DNA from 3 places in the Marinobacter sp. DS40M6 genome. Region 2 is predicted to be linked to each of the others. Evidence: predicted binding sites of a transcription regulator. Region 2 holds the regulator's gene; each other region holds the start of a gene.
The links. The regulator LexA, encoded in region 2, represses DNA repair genes until DNA is damaged. The targets are predictions, from matches to a motif close to CTGTNTNNNNANACAG.

Region 1 (3,276 bases), on a different contig from region 2:
GATTTCCAGGTTACGGCGGCTGGTGGCGTCCAGGATTACCGCTTCCTCGCGCCGTTCACGGCTGAGTTTGCGAATGTGGGGCAGGGCGGTGCGCTGGGTTTCTTTGGCGTACTGCAGCAGGCATCCGGCGGCACAGATGGCCAGCGTGAGGTCTTCGCAGCCAAAACCGGTCAGGTCGCGGACCTGCAGTTGCTGGGTAATCACGCGGCGGGCGGTGTCGGACTCAAACAGCCATGGGCCCTGGCGACGGATACCGGTATAGCCGTCCAGTACGTCCTGATAAGGAAAGTCCTCACTGATCAGGATCTCCGCTGGGCGCAGGCGCTGGAGCTCCCCTTGCAGGCCCTCGAGATCGTCCAGTTCAGACACGGTAAACCGTCCGCTGGAGATGTCGAGGGAGGCAAAACCAAACTGCTCCCGGTGGCTGTAGATGGCGACCAGAAGGTTATCCCGGCGGTCCTCAAGGAACGCATCGTCGCTCAGCGTGCCCGGCGTCACAATGCGAACCACCTTGCGCTCTACCGGCCCCTTGCTGGTCGCCGGGTCGCCAATCTGCTCGCAAATGGCGATGGATTGACCAGCACGAACCAGACGTGCAATGTAGCCTTCAGCGGAATGGTAAGGAATGCCCGCCATGGGAATCGGGCTGCCCCCCGACTGCCCCCGGGCTGTCAGGGTGATATCCATCAGCTCGGCAGCTTTCTTGGCATCCTCGTAGAACAGCTCGTAAAAGTCCCCCATGCGGTAGAACACCAGTTCATTGGGGTGTTCACCCTTGATCTTGAGGTATTGCCTCATCATCGGGGTGTGGTGGGACAGATCGGTCTGGGCTGCTGACATGAACGGTTCCGGATCCATTGGCTTTATGTGAAGGCAGGGATTGTAAGAAAATAACCGCCATGATGAAACGAAGGAGATCATTATGCCACTGACTGACGAGGCATTGGCGGAAGCCGGCACGCAATTGGCTGACGTATTAATGCAACGCGAGCTTACGATAGCCACTGCCGAAAGTTGCACTGGCGGCTGGGTTGCCAAGGTGCTGACCGACCGCGCGGGCTCTTCTTCCTACGTTCTGGCGGGACTGGTGACCTACAGCAACGATGCAAAAAGGGGCTTGCTGGGTGTGACTGAACCGTCGCTGGGGGAGCACGGCGCAGTTAGCGAACCGGTGGTACGGGAAATGGTTGCTGGTGCCCTGGCGGCCACGGGTGCGGATGTGGCTGTTGCGATCAGTGGCGTGGCGGGCCCTGGTGGCGGCAGTGACGACAAGCCGGTAGGCACGGTGTGGTTTGCCTGGGGGCGCTCTCCGGCTGACACCGAAGCGGTGGTTGAGCAGTTCCAGGGCGACCGTGATCAGGTTCGGCGCCAGGCGGTTCTTTATGTGTTACAGGGAGTTAGGGGCTTTCTGGAAAAGGCCTGAAACGGAGGGGTTGGTCTTGCCTTCGTGTTGTGTTTTAATACTGTTCAAATATACAGGAGTCTGGTTTTCCGGGTTCCGCAGTCCATGATTTTGGCCGCCGGGCTCCCGTCCCGATAACGGCATTGGCGACAGAGGGTTTGCAACGATGGAAGACAACCGCAAGAAAGCACTGGGCGCAGCACTGAGCCAGATCGAACGCCAGTTCGGCAAGGGCGCTGTCATGAAGATGGGCGACCAGCCCAGGGAAGCGATCCCTGCGGTATCCACCGGTTCCCTGGGCCTGGATGTGGCGCTGGGAATAGGCGGTCTGCCTTATGGTCGTATCTGTGAGATCTACGGCCCGGAAAGCTCTGGTAAAACCACGCTGACCCTGCAGGTGATTGCCGAGGCCCAGAAGGCTGGAAAAACCTGTGCGTTTGTGGATGCGGAGCATGCCCTGGACCCGGTCTATGCCGAAAAACTGGGCGTGAACGTGGATGAACTCCTGGTATCCCAGCCGGACACCGGTGAGCAGGCGCTGGAAATCTCTGACATGCTGGTACGCTCCAACGCTGTTGACGTCATCATCGTGGACTCCGTGGCAGCGCTGACGCCCAAGGCCGAAATTGAAGGTGAGATGGGGGACAGCCATGTTGGTCTCCAGGCCCGCCTGATGTCCCAGGCGCTGCGTAAGCTGACGGGTAACGTCAAGCATGCCAACTGCCTGCTGATCTTTATCAACCAGATCCGCATGAAAATTGGTGTGATGTTCGGCAGCCCCGAAACCACCACCGGCGGCAACGCCCTGAAATTCTACTCATCCGTTCGCCTGGACATTCGCCGCATCGGTGCTGTTAAAGATGGCGATGAAGTGGTGGGCAACGAAACCCGAGTGAAAGTGGTCAAGAACAAGGTATCTCCGCCGTTCAAGCAGGCCGAGTTCCAGATCATGTACGGCAAGGGCATCTACCACATGGCCGAAGTGCTCGATATGGGTGTGAAGGAAGGCTTCGTGGACAAGTCCGGCGCCTGGTACGCCTACAAGGGCGACAAGATCGGCCAGGGCAAGGCCAATGCCTGCAAGTTTTTGGAAGAGAACCTTGAGATCGCCAATGAGATCGAAGCGGCGGTGCGTGACAAGCTGATGCCCAAGCCGGCCAAGAAAGAAGAAGCGGCAAAGGAAGAGGCAACAGCAGACGCGAACGGTGAGCTTCTCTAAGCTCTGTTATTAGTTCCTGCGTTATCGGGGAGATAGTATGGATGCGAAGAAAAAACTACTGGTTGTCGCCCATGCACCCTCCCCGAATACCCTTAAACTAAGGCAAGCCGTAGAGCAGGGCGCAAAACACGAAGACATCGAAAATGTCGAGGTCACGGTGCTCCCTCCGCTGGAAGCAGGCCCGGAAGATATTCTGGCCTGTGATGCCATCATCCTCGGTACCACTGAAAACCTTGGTTACATGAGTGGTGCGTTAAAGGATTTTTTTGACCGCAGTTACTACCCCTGCCTTGAGAAAACCCAGGGTTTGCCCTTCACCTTCTACATCCGCGCCGGTCTCGACGGTACCGGCACCCATCGCGCTATCGATTCCATCACCACGGGCCTGCGTTGGCGGCTGGTGCAGGAGCCATTGCTCTGTCATGGCGACTATCGGGACGAATTCGAGGATCAGTGCCGGGAACTGGGGCTCTACATGGCCGCCAGCCTGGATGCCGGGCTGTTCTAGGAAGCTTTAGCTGGCGTAGCGGTTGTACAGGCCTTCAATGCGGGAAAGGGCATTGTCCACGGTTCGTGAATACCCCTTTTTGTCGAAACAGTAGCTGAACTGGATGCTTACCCGGTAGCCGGTCTGATAGGGCTGGCAACTGATCAC
Region 2 (3,276 bases):
GGCGGAGTTGGTGGAGTCATCTCGAGCAGCTTGAGCGTCATCAGGGCAATCCCCCGGTGACCCGAAAAACGGTCAGCAATGAAAACGTGATTGCGGTTGCAGCTGACACCGGCCCGGATCGCTCAAAGCAGGCTCTGGAAACCACTCTGGGCGCGATGAAACACTTTATCGATATCCTCGAGGATCGGCACAGCGAATGGTAATGAACCACGGCGTTGCCGGACCCAACAGGAATGAACTGAAAGGCTAACTTAATGTCACCATCGTTTTTCGAGATTGTACAACTGAGCAACGGAGACTATGCGCTTCGCCGCATCGACGACGACAGTGCACCACTGGTCCAGATATCATTTTCGACGGAAGCCAGGGAGATGATGGAAGACCGGGACATGAACGTGGCCAAGGCCATGATTGCAGCCGGTATTGAGGCCGTCGGTAACGTTGCCCATGATATCGACTGGGAAGACGAAGAGCCGGACACTCAGGACATCCGGCCCTCCTACACACTTCATTGACGATCAGCGCTGGCGCAGCACCACACCATGACTGTTACCCCGAGCCGAAGCCTGCTCCAGTGACGCGAGCGCTTCGCGCCCGAGCTTGTGGGTCCACATGACCACAGCGTGACAGGTGCCTGCGCTCAGTGCTCGCTCGGCAAGCTCCCCGGCTGGGTAGTCAGGAGTAGACCTCAACACCAACAGTTCGCCTGCAACGATGCCACGCATGGTCTGCCACTTACTGACAAGGCTTTGGGGCGGATCAATCCAGGCTAACCAACGCTTCTCCTGATTCAACTGCGTAAGCATCGGTAGCAATAGCTGGAAGTTCTCAACCTGCCCTTCGGGCAAAATGATTTCGGTCACATTGCCTGCCGGTTTGGCTGGGCGACTCCTGACAGCAGGCGCCCTGACGGTATCATGCTCGCTCATACCGGCAACCTCTGAACCGACAAACCTGCCGCCTCCGTGAGCATAAGCCAGATTCTGATTAAAGCTGAGTTGTTCCATGATAAGCCTCACCTGCCGTTAAGCCGCGCCCGCGGTGTTCAACACTCAACGAAACACAGCCGGATATGTCCGGACACCCTGGGGGTGTCAGTGAAGGTCCGAGCGCCGTATGACCCCGACGCCGAGCCCCTCAATGAAGAGTTCCTGTTCTGTCAGATCCACTTCTATGGGTTCGAATTCCTCGTTCTCGGCGATCAAGTACACTTTCGAGCCTTCCTTACGGAACCGTTTGACCGTGACTTCCTCACCTACCCTCGCCACAACCACTTGTCCGTTGTGCACATCGTGGGTGCGGTGCACCGCCAACAGGTCGCCGTCAAGGATGCCAATGTCCTTCATGCTCATGCCGCGTACCCTGAGCAAATAATCCGCCGAGGGCGAGAAAAATTCAGGCTGCAGGGTGCAATGGTCTTCGATATGCTCCTGGGCCAGTATGGGGCTACCGGCCGCCACCTGACCGATCACTGGCAAACCAAGGTCAGCCTCTACATCGGGAAGACGTATTCCCCGGCTGGCTCCCGGCACCATCTCGATGGCGCCTTTTCGGGCCAGTGCCCGCAGATGTTCTTCTGCGGCATTGGCAGAACGAAACCCAAGTTCCGCCGCGATTTCTGCACGGGTCGGCGGATACCCGGTCTCGTCAAGGTAGCGACGAATAATATCCAGTACCTGTGTCTGCCTAGCTGTCAGCTTCATTTAGGTTGCCCCGGTTAGCCCTGTTTTTATATACAGTGATTTGACTATATACAGTGTTTTATCCAGTGTAAACCCTGTAAACGCAATTTTTCCTTGAGCCGCACTGGGTGGCCGTCCACCGCGCCCTGACGTATGACTGTGTTAAGGTAATCACAACCAAAATAGGGAGTCGCCTGAATGAGCAACAGATGTAGGTTACCGGACATCCTCAAGACGGATGATGGCAAGGAACGCAGAGTTGGCGTTGAAATTGAGTTGTCCGGCCTCGGTTACGAAGATCTCGTCTCGCTGTCCGCAAAACTGCTGGGAGGTACCGGAAAGTCTGTTGCACGCTATGTGTCCGAGGTTGAAACGGAACTCGGTGACTTTACCATCGAACTGGATTCGGACCCGATAAAGGACCTTGATCTGGCCGACGAGCGTCTTCCCGAGTCCGTCAGGGAGCTTGGCGGCCAGGCCATGAGCGTGATCGACGCAGCCGCCGAGAAAATCGTGCCCCTGGAGATCGTCAGCCCTCCGCTGGCTTTCAGTAAGCTGGAACGCATAGAGACACTTTGCGATGAGCTTCGAAGAGCAGGCGCACTCGGCAGCCGGGAGGCGCTCTATTATGCCTTTGGTTTGCAATTGAACCCGGAGCTACCGGACCTCAGAGCCACAACGCTGGTGCGCTACCTGCGGGCCTTCGCTGCGCTCTACGAGTGGCTGAAGGCACGCCACCAGATCGATTTCAGCCGTAAGCTGACCAGCTACATTGAGCCCTGGAGCAGCACCTACATTGACCTTCTGATTTCAGAGGACTATGCGCCGGACATGGAACAATTAATGCGGGACTATCTGCATTACAATCCAACCCGCAACAAGGCCCTGGACCTGCTCCCGCTGTTCGCACACCTGAACAGCGATTTGCTCGCAGAATATGTGGAGGATGAGCGCATCAAAAGCCGGCCAACGCTGCATTACCGGCTACCCGACTGCGACATTGATAACCCTGACTGGCATTTTTCCACGGTTTGGAATGACTGGATTGTGCTGGAACAGCTGGTGGCCAACGCTGATGACTTATCGAAACTGGTTACGGAGTTTCGCAACAGTCGCAAACTGAGCCTCCATAACCTGACCCACAGCTGGTTAGACACGTCTGACCAGTGGCTTCGGTCCGGGAACTATGTCTGAAAGCCCGGTAGATAAGCCTGAACATCCGGGCCTTACGATTGGCATCAGCGGCCCGGCACGCCGCAGCCTCGCCCACCGGCTGATCACCTTCGCGCTGCGCCTCCACGGTGCGCGAACCCATTTTATCCGCCCGGGTTCGAAGGTGGACGTCTCCTTGCTCGACGGCCTTGTGCTCTCCGGTGGTACCCACGTGCACCCTTCGCGGTACGGTCAGACTCCCCAGGTAACCGCCCGGTATGACGTGCGCCGCGACGAAACCGATGTTCGTCTGCTGTCCCGTGCTGAAGAATTGAACATCCCGGTACTGGGTATCTGCCGCGGCGCCCAGTTTATCAATATTTTCCGCGGCGGATCTTTGTGCCAGAACGTGACACCTCTGCGGGTGAACACCCGCCACCGG
Region 3 (3,276 bases), on a different contig from region 2:
TCTTCAACCAGTGACTCCAGCTTGGCACGAGTCACTTTCACGTTCATGTGCTTGGGACCACTGGCGTCTGCCGTCACGTAAGGCAGGTTCACATCGGTCTGCTGGCTGCTGGAAAGCTCAATCTTCGCCTTCTCAGCCGCTTCCTTCAGTCGCTGCATCGCCAACGAGTCGCCACGCAGGTCAATGCCACTGTCTTTCTTGAACTGATCGGCAAGATACTCGATCAGCTTCATGTCAAAGTCTTCACCACCCAGGAAGGTGTCGCCGTTGGTGGCCAACACTTCGAACTGGTGCTCACCGTCCACATCGGCGATCTCGATGATGGAGATGTCGAAGGTGCCACCACCCAGGTCATAAACAGCAACAGTACGGTCACCGCTCTTCTTGTCGAGACCATAGGCCAACGCAGCAGCAGTTGGCTCGTTGATAATCCGCTTCACGTCCAGACCAGCGATCTTGCCGGCGTCTTTGGTGGCCTGACGCTGGCTGTCGTTGAAGTAGGCCGGCACGGTGATAACCGCTTCGGTCACTTTCTCGCCCAGATAGTCTTCTGCGGTTTTCTTCATCTTCTTGATGATTTCCGCAGACACCTGCGGCGGCGCCATCTTCTCGCCTTTCACTTCGACCCAGGCATCACCGTTGTCTGCCTTGGCGATCTTGTACGGCACCATCTTGATGTCTTTCTGGACCACGTCGTCTTCAAAGCGACGACCGATCAGACGCTTGATGGCGTAGAGGGTGTTGTTCGGGTTGGTGACCGCCTGGCGCTTGGCAGATTGACCTACCAGCGTTTCACCGTCTTCGGTATACGCCACGATGGACGGGGTAGTGCGATCACCCTCGGCGTTTTCGATAACCTTGACCTTGTCGCCATCCATAATGGCTACACAGGAGTTTGTGGTTCCCAGGTCGATACCAATGATCTTACTCATGCAATTACTCCAATTCGGTTGTTCAATTCAGTTCCGGCTGCCTTGAAAGTTGCCCCGGAGTCCCGGTGCGCCGCCTGTTTACTGGCTATATTGGCGCTTTAATCTGCTTTTCAAGCCTGCTCGTCGATTTTTGGCGCGTCTTCGGCCTTGGCGACCACCACCATCGCGGGACGAACAAGGCGATCGTTCAGGGTGTAGCCCTTCTGGACCACAGCCACCACACTGTTGGGCTCGGCATCAGGTGCCGGCACCATGGACATGGCCTCGTGCTGCTGGGGATCAAACGGCTCACCCACGGGGTTAAGCTGAACCACATTGAACTTGCCGAGACTCCCCATGAACAGATTAAGAGTCATCTCGACCCCTTCACGAATAGAGGCCACCAGTTCGCCGGCACTTTCATGCCCCTCAGTGCTTTCAACCGCCTTTTCCAAGCTGTCAGCGACCGGCAGAAGCTCCTTCACAAACTTCTCCAGCGCGAATTTGTGGGCTTTCTCCACATCGATCTCAGCGCGACGGCGAACATTCTGCATCTCCGCCTGGGAACGCAACATCTGCTCCTGAAACTCCTGCGCCTGGGCCTTCAGGGCCTCAACTTCGCTTTCCGGAGCGGCTTCGGCACTGTCTTCCGTCGCCGTTTCTTCCTCGGGAGCGGCTTCCGCAGTGTCTTTCAACTCTTCTTCCACCTGTTCGTTACGATTCTCGTCAGCGCTCATGACTACTCCTGCTTGATCGTCGGCGGCCAGACGACCGGCCGGTTAACGTTTGGTTTCCGACCGCCATGGGCCGAAAAAAACATGTTTGCGAACGGATATGGGGCCCGTATCGGATGTTTCAACCGTTGCGCACCTCATTCATTCACAAATTCGCCAGCCGATGTTTGCAAACAGGAAAAACCCTGTATATATTCACAGTCACTGTATGTAATCACAGTATTCAGGAATTGAGCGGAGGACCTCTGCATGCTCACACAGCTCACTGTTTCCAATTACGCCATTGCCGAGCGGGTCGAACTTCAGTTTGGAAAGGGTATGACGGCGCTGACCGGAGAGACCGGTGCCGGCAAATCCATTGTCCTGGACGCCCTTGGCCTTGCCATGGGCGGGCGCGCCGACGCTGGCGCCGTACGCCATGGCGCCAAACGCGCCGATATTACCGCTACTTTCGACGTGTCCCGCATTGCCGAAGCCCGGCAATGGCTGGAAAACCATGAGCTCGACGATGACAACGAATGCATCCTGCGCCGAGTGATCAGCAAGGATGGCCGCTCTCGCGCCTACATCAACGGCCAGCCCTGCCCCCTTGCCCACCTGAAAGATCTGGGCAGCGCCCTGATGGACATCCACAGCCAGCACCAGCACCAGTCCCTGCTGCGCAAGGAGACTCACCGCAAACTGCTGGACGAGTTCGCTGGCGCAGAAGCGTTGGGAGAGCAAACCAGGGATGCATGGAAAGCCTGGCACAAAACCCGCCAGCGGCTGACCGAACGCCAGCAGAATGCCGATGAGACAGAAGCCCGCCTGCAGCTACTGCGCTACCAGGTGGAAGAACTGGATCGCCTGGCGCTGGAAGACGGAGAGCAGGCAGAGCTGGAGAAAGAACAGGAACGGCTCAGCCATGCCGACACGGTGCTACACAACAGCCATCAGGCTACCCTGCTATGCACGGAAGATGAGAATAGCGCAGCGGATCTGGTGCGCCAGGCTTTACAGCAACTGGAGCAGTTGCCGGTGGAGGTACCGGCACTGACGGAAACCATCCAGATGCTGAATGAAGCCCAGATTCAGATCACCGAGGCTGGCGACAACCTGCGCCACTTTGTGGAAGATTACGACGCCGACCCAGCCCGACTGGCCGAAGTGGAAGAGCGCCTGAGTGCCATTTACCAGATGGCCCGCAAGCACCGCATCACACCGGAGACTCTCCCGGAATTCCACCAGAGCCTGAGTGCCGAACTGGCATCGCTGGACGACGGCGAGGGCAGCGTTGAGAAGCTGGAGGCGGAACTGGAAGAACAGCGAAGCCACTTCAATACCCTGGCCACCGAGTTGTCGAACGCACGCCAACAGGCTGCTGCCAACCTTGATCAGCGCATCGCGGAGGAGCTCGCCCAACTGAGCATGCCAGCGGTCCAGTTCGTAACCCACCTGAGCCGCAACAAAGGCGACGAGCCTGCGCCCCACGGCCTGGAAGACATTGAATTCCTGGTCAGCGCGAACCCGGGCCAACCCGCACGTCCGCTAGCCAAGGTAGCCTCGGGTGGCGAACTCTCACGCATCAGCCTGGCCATTCAGGTGGTGGTTGCGCAAACTTCCACCACACCAACACTGGTCTTTGACGAGGT

Region 1: recA (recombinase RecA) is a predicted target of LexA. The motif match lies at 1,464-1,479, and genes of this name have one in related genera.
Region 3: recN (DNA repair protein RecN) is a predicted target of LexA. The motif match lies at 1,831-1,846, and genes of this name have one in related genera.

The regions. Positions count from the first base shown of each region.
Region 1 covers NZ_JAFCAE010000002.1:287,695-290,970, reverse strand. The annotation lists gene mutS (DNA mismatch repair protein MutS) at 1-840, opposite strand, end outside; gene JJO78_RS05290 (CinA family protein) at 923-1,423, shown strand; gene recA (recombinase RecA) at 1,569-2,621, shown strand; gene JJO78_RS05280 (flavodoxin family protein) at 2,659-3,129, shown strand; gene JJO78_RS05275 (PilZ domain-containing protein) at 3,136-3,276, opposite strand, start outside.
Region 2 covers NZ_JAFCAE010000004.1:90,455-93,730, forward strand. The annotation lists gene JJO78_RS11190 (DUF6586 family protein) at 1-203, shown strand, start outside; gene JJO78_RS11195 (hypothetical protein) at 255-515, shown strand; gene JJO78_RS11200 (cell division inhibitor SulA) at 519-929, opposite strand; gene lexA (transcriptional repressor LexA) at 1,095-1,703, opposite strand; gene JJO78_RS11210 (amidoligase family protein) at 1,881-2,876, shown strand; gene JJO78_RS11215 (gamma-glutamyl-gamma-aminobutyrate hydrolase family protein) at 2,869-3,276, shown strand, end outside.
Region 3 covers NZ_JAFCAE010000007.1:1,622-4,897, reverse strand. The annotation lists gene dnaK (molecular chaperone DnaK) at 1-932, opposite strand, end outside; gene grpE (nucleotide exchange factor GrpE) at 1,043-1,648, opposite strand; gene recN (DNA repair protein RecN) at 1,895-3,276, shown strand, end outside.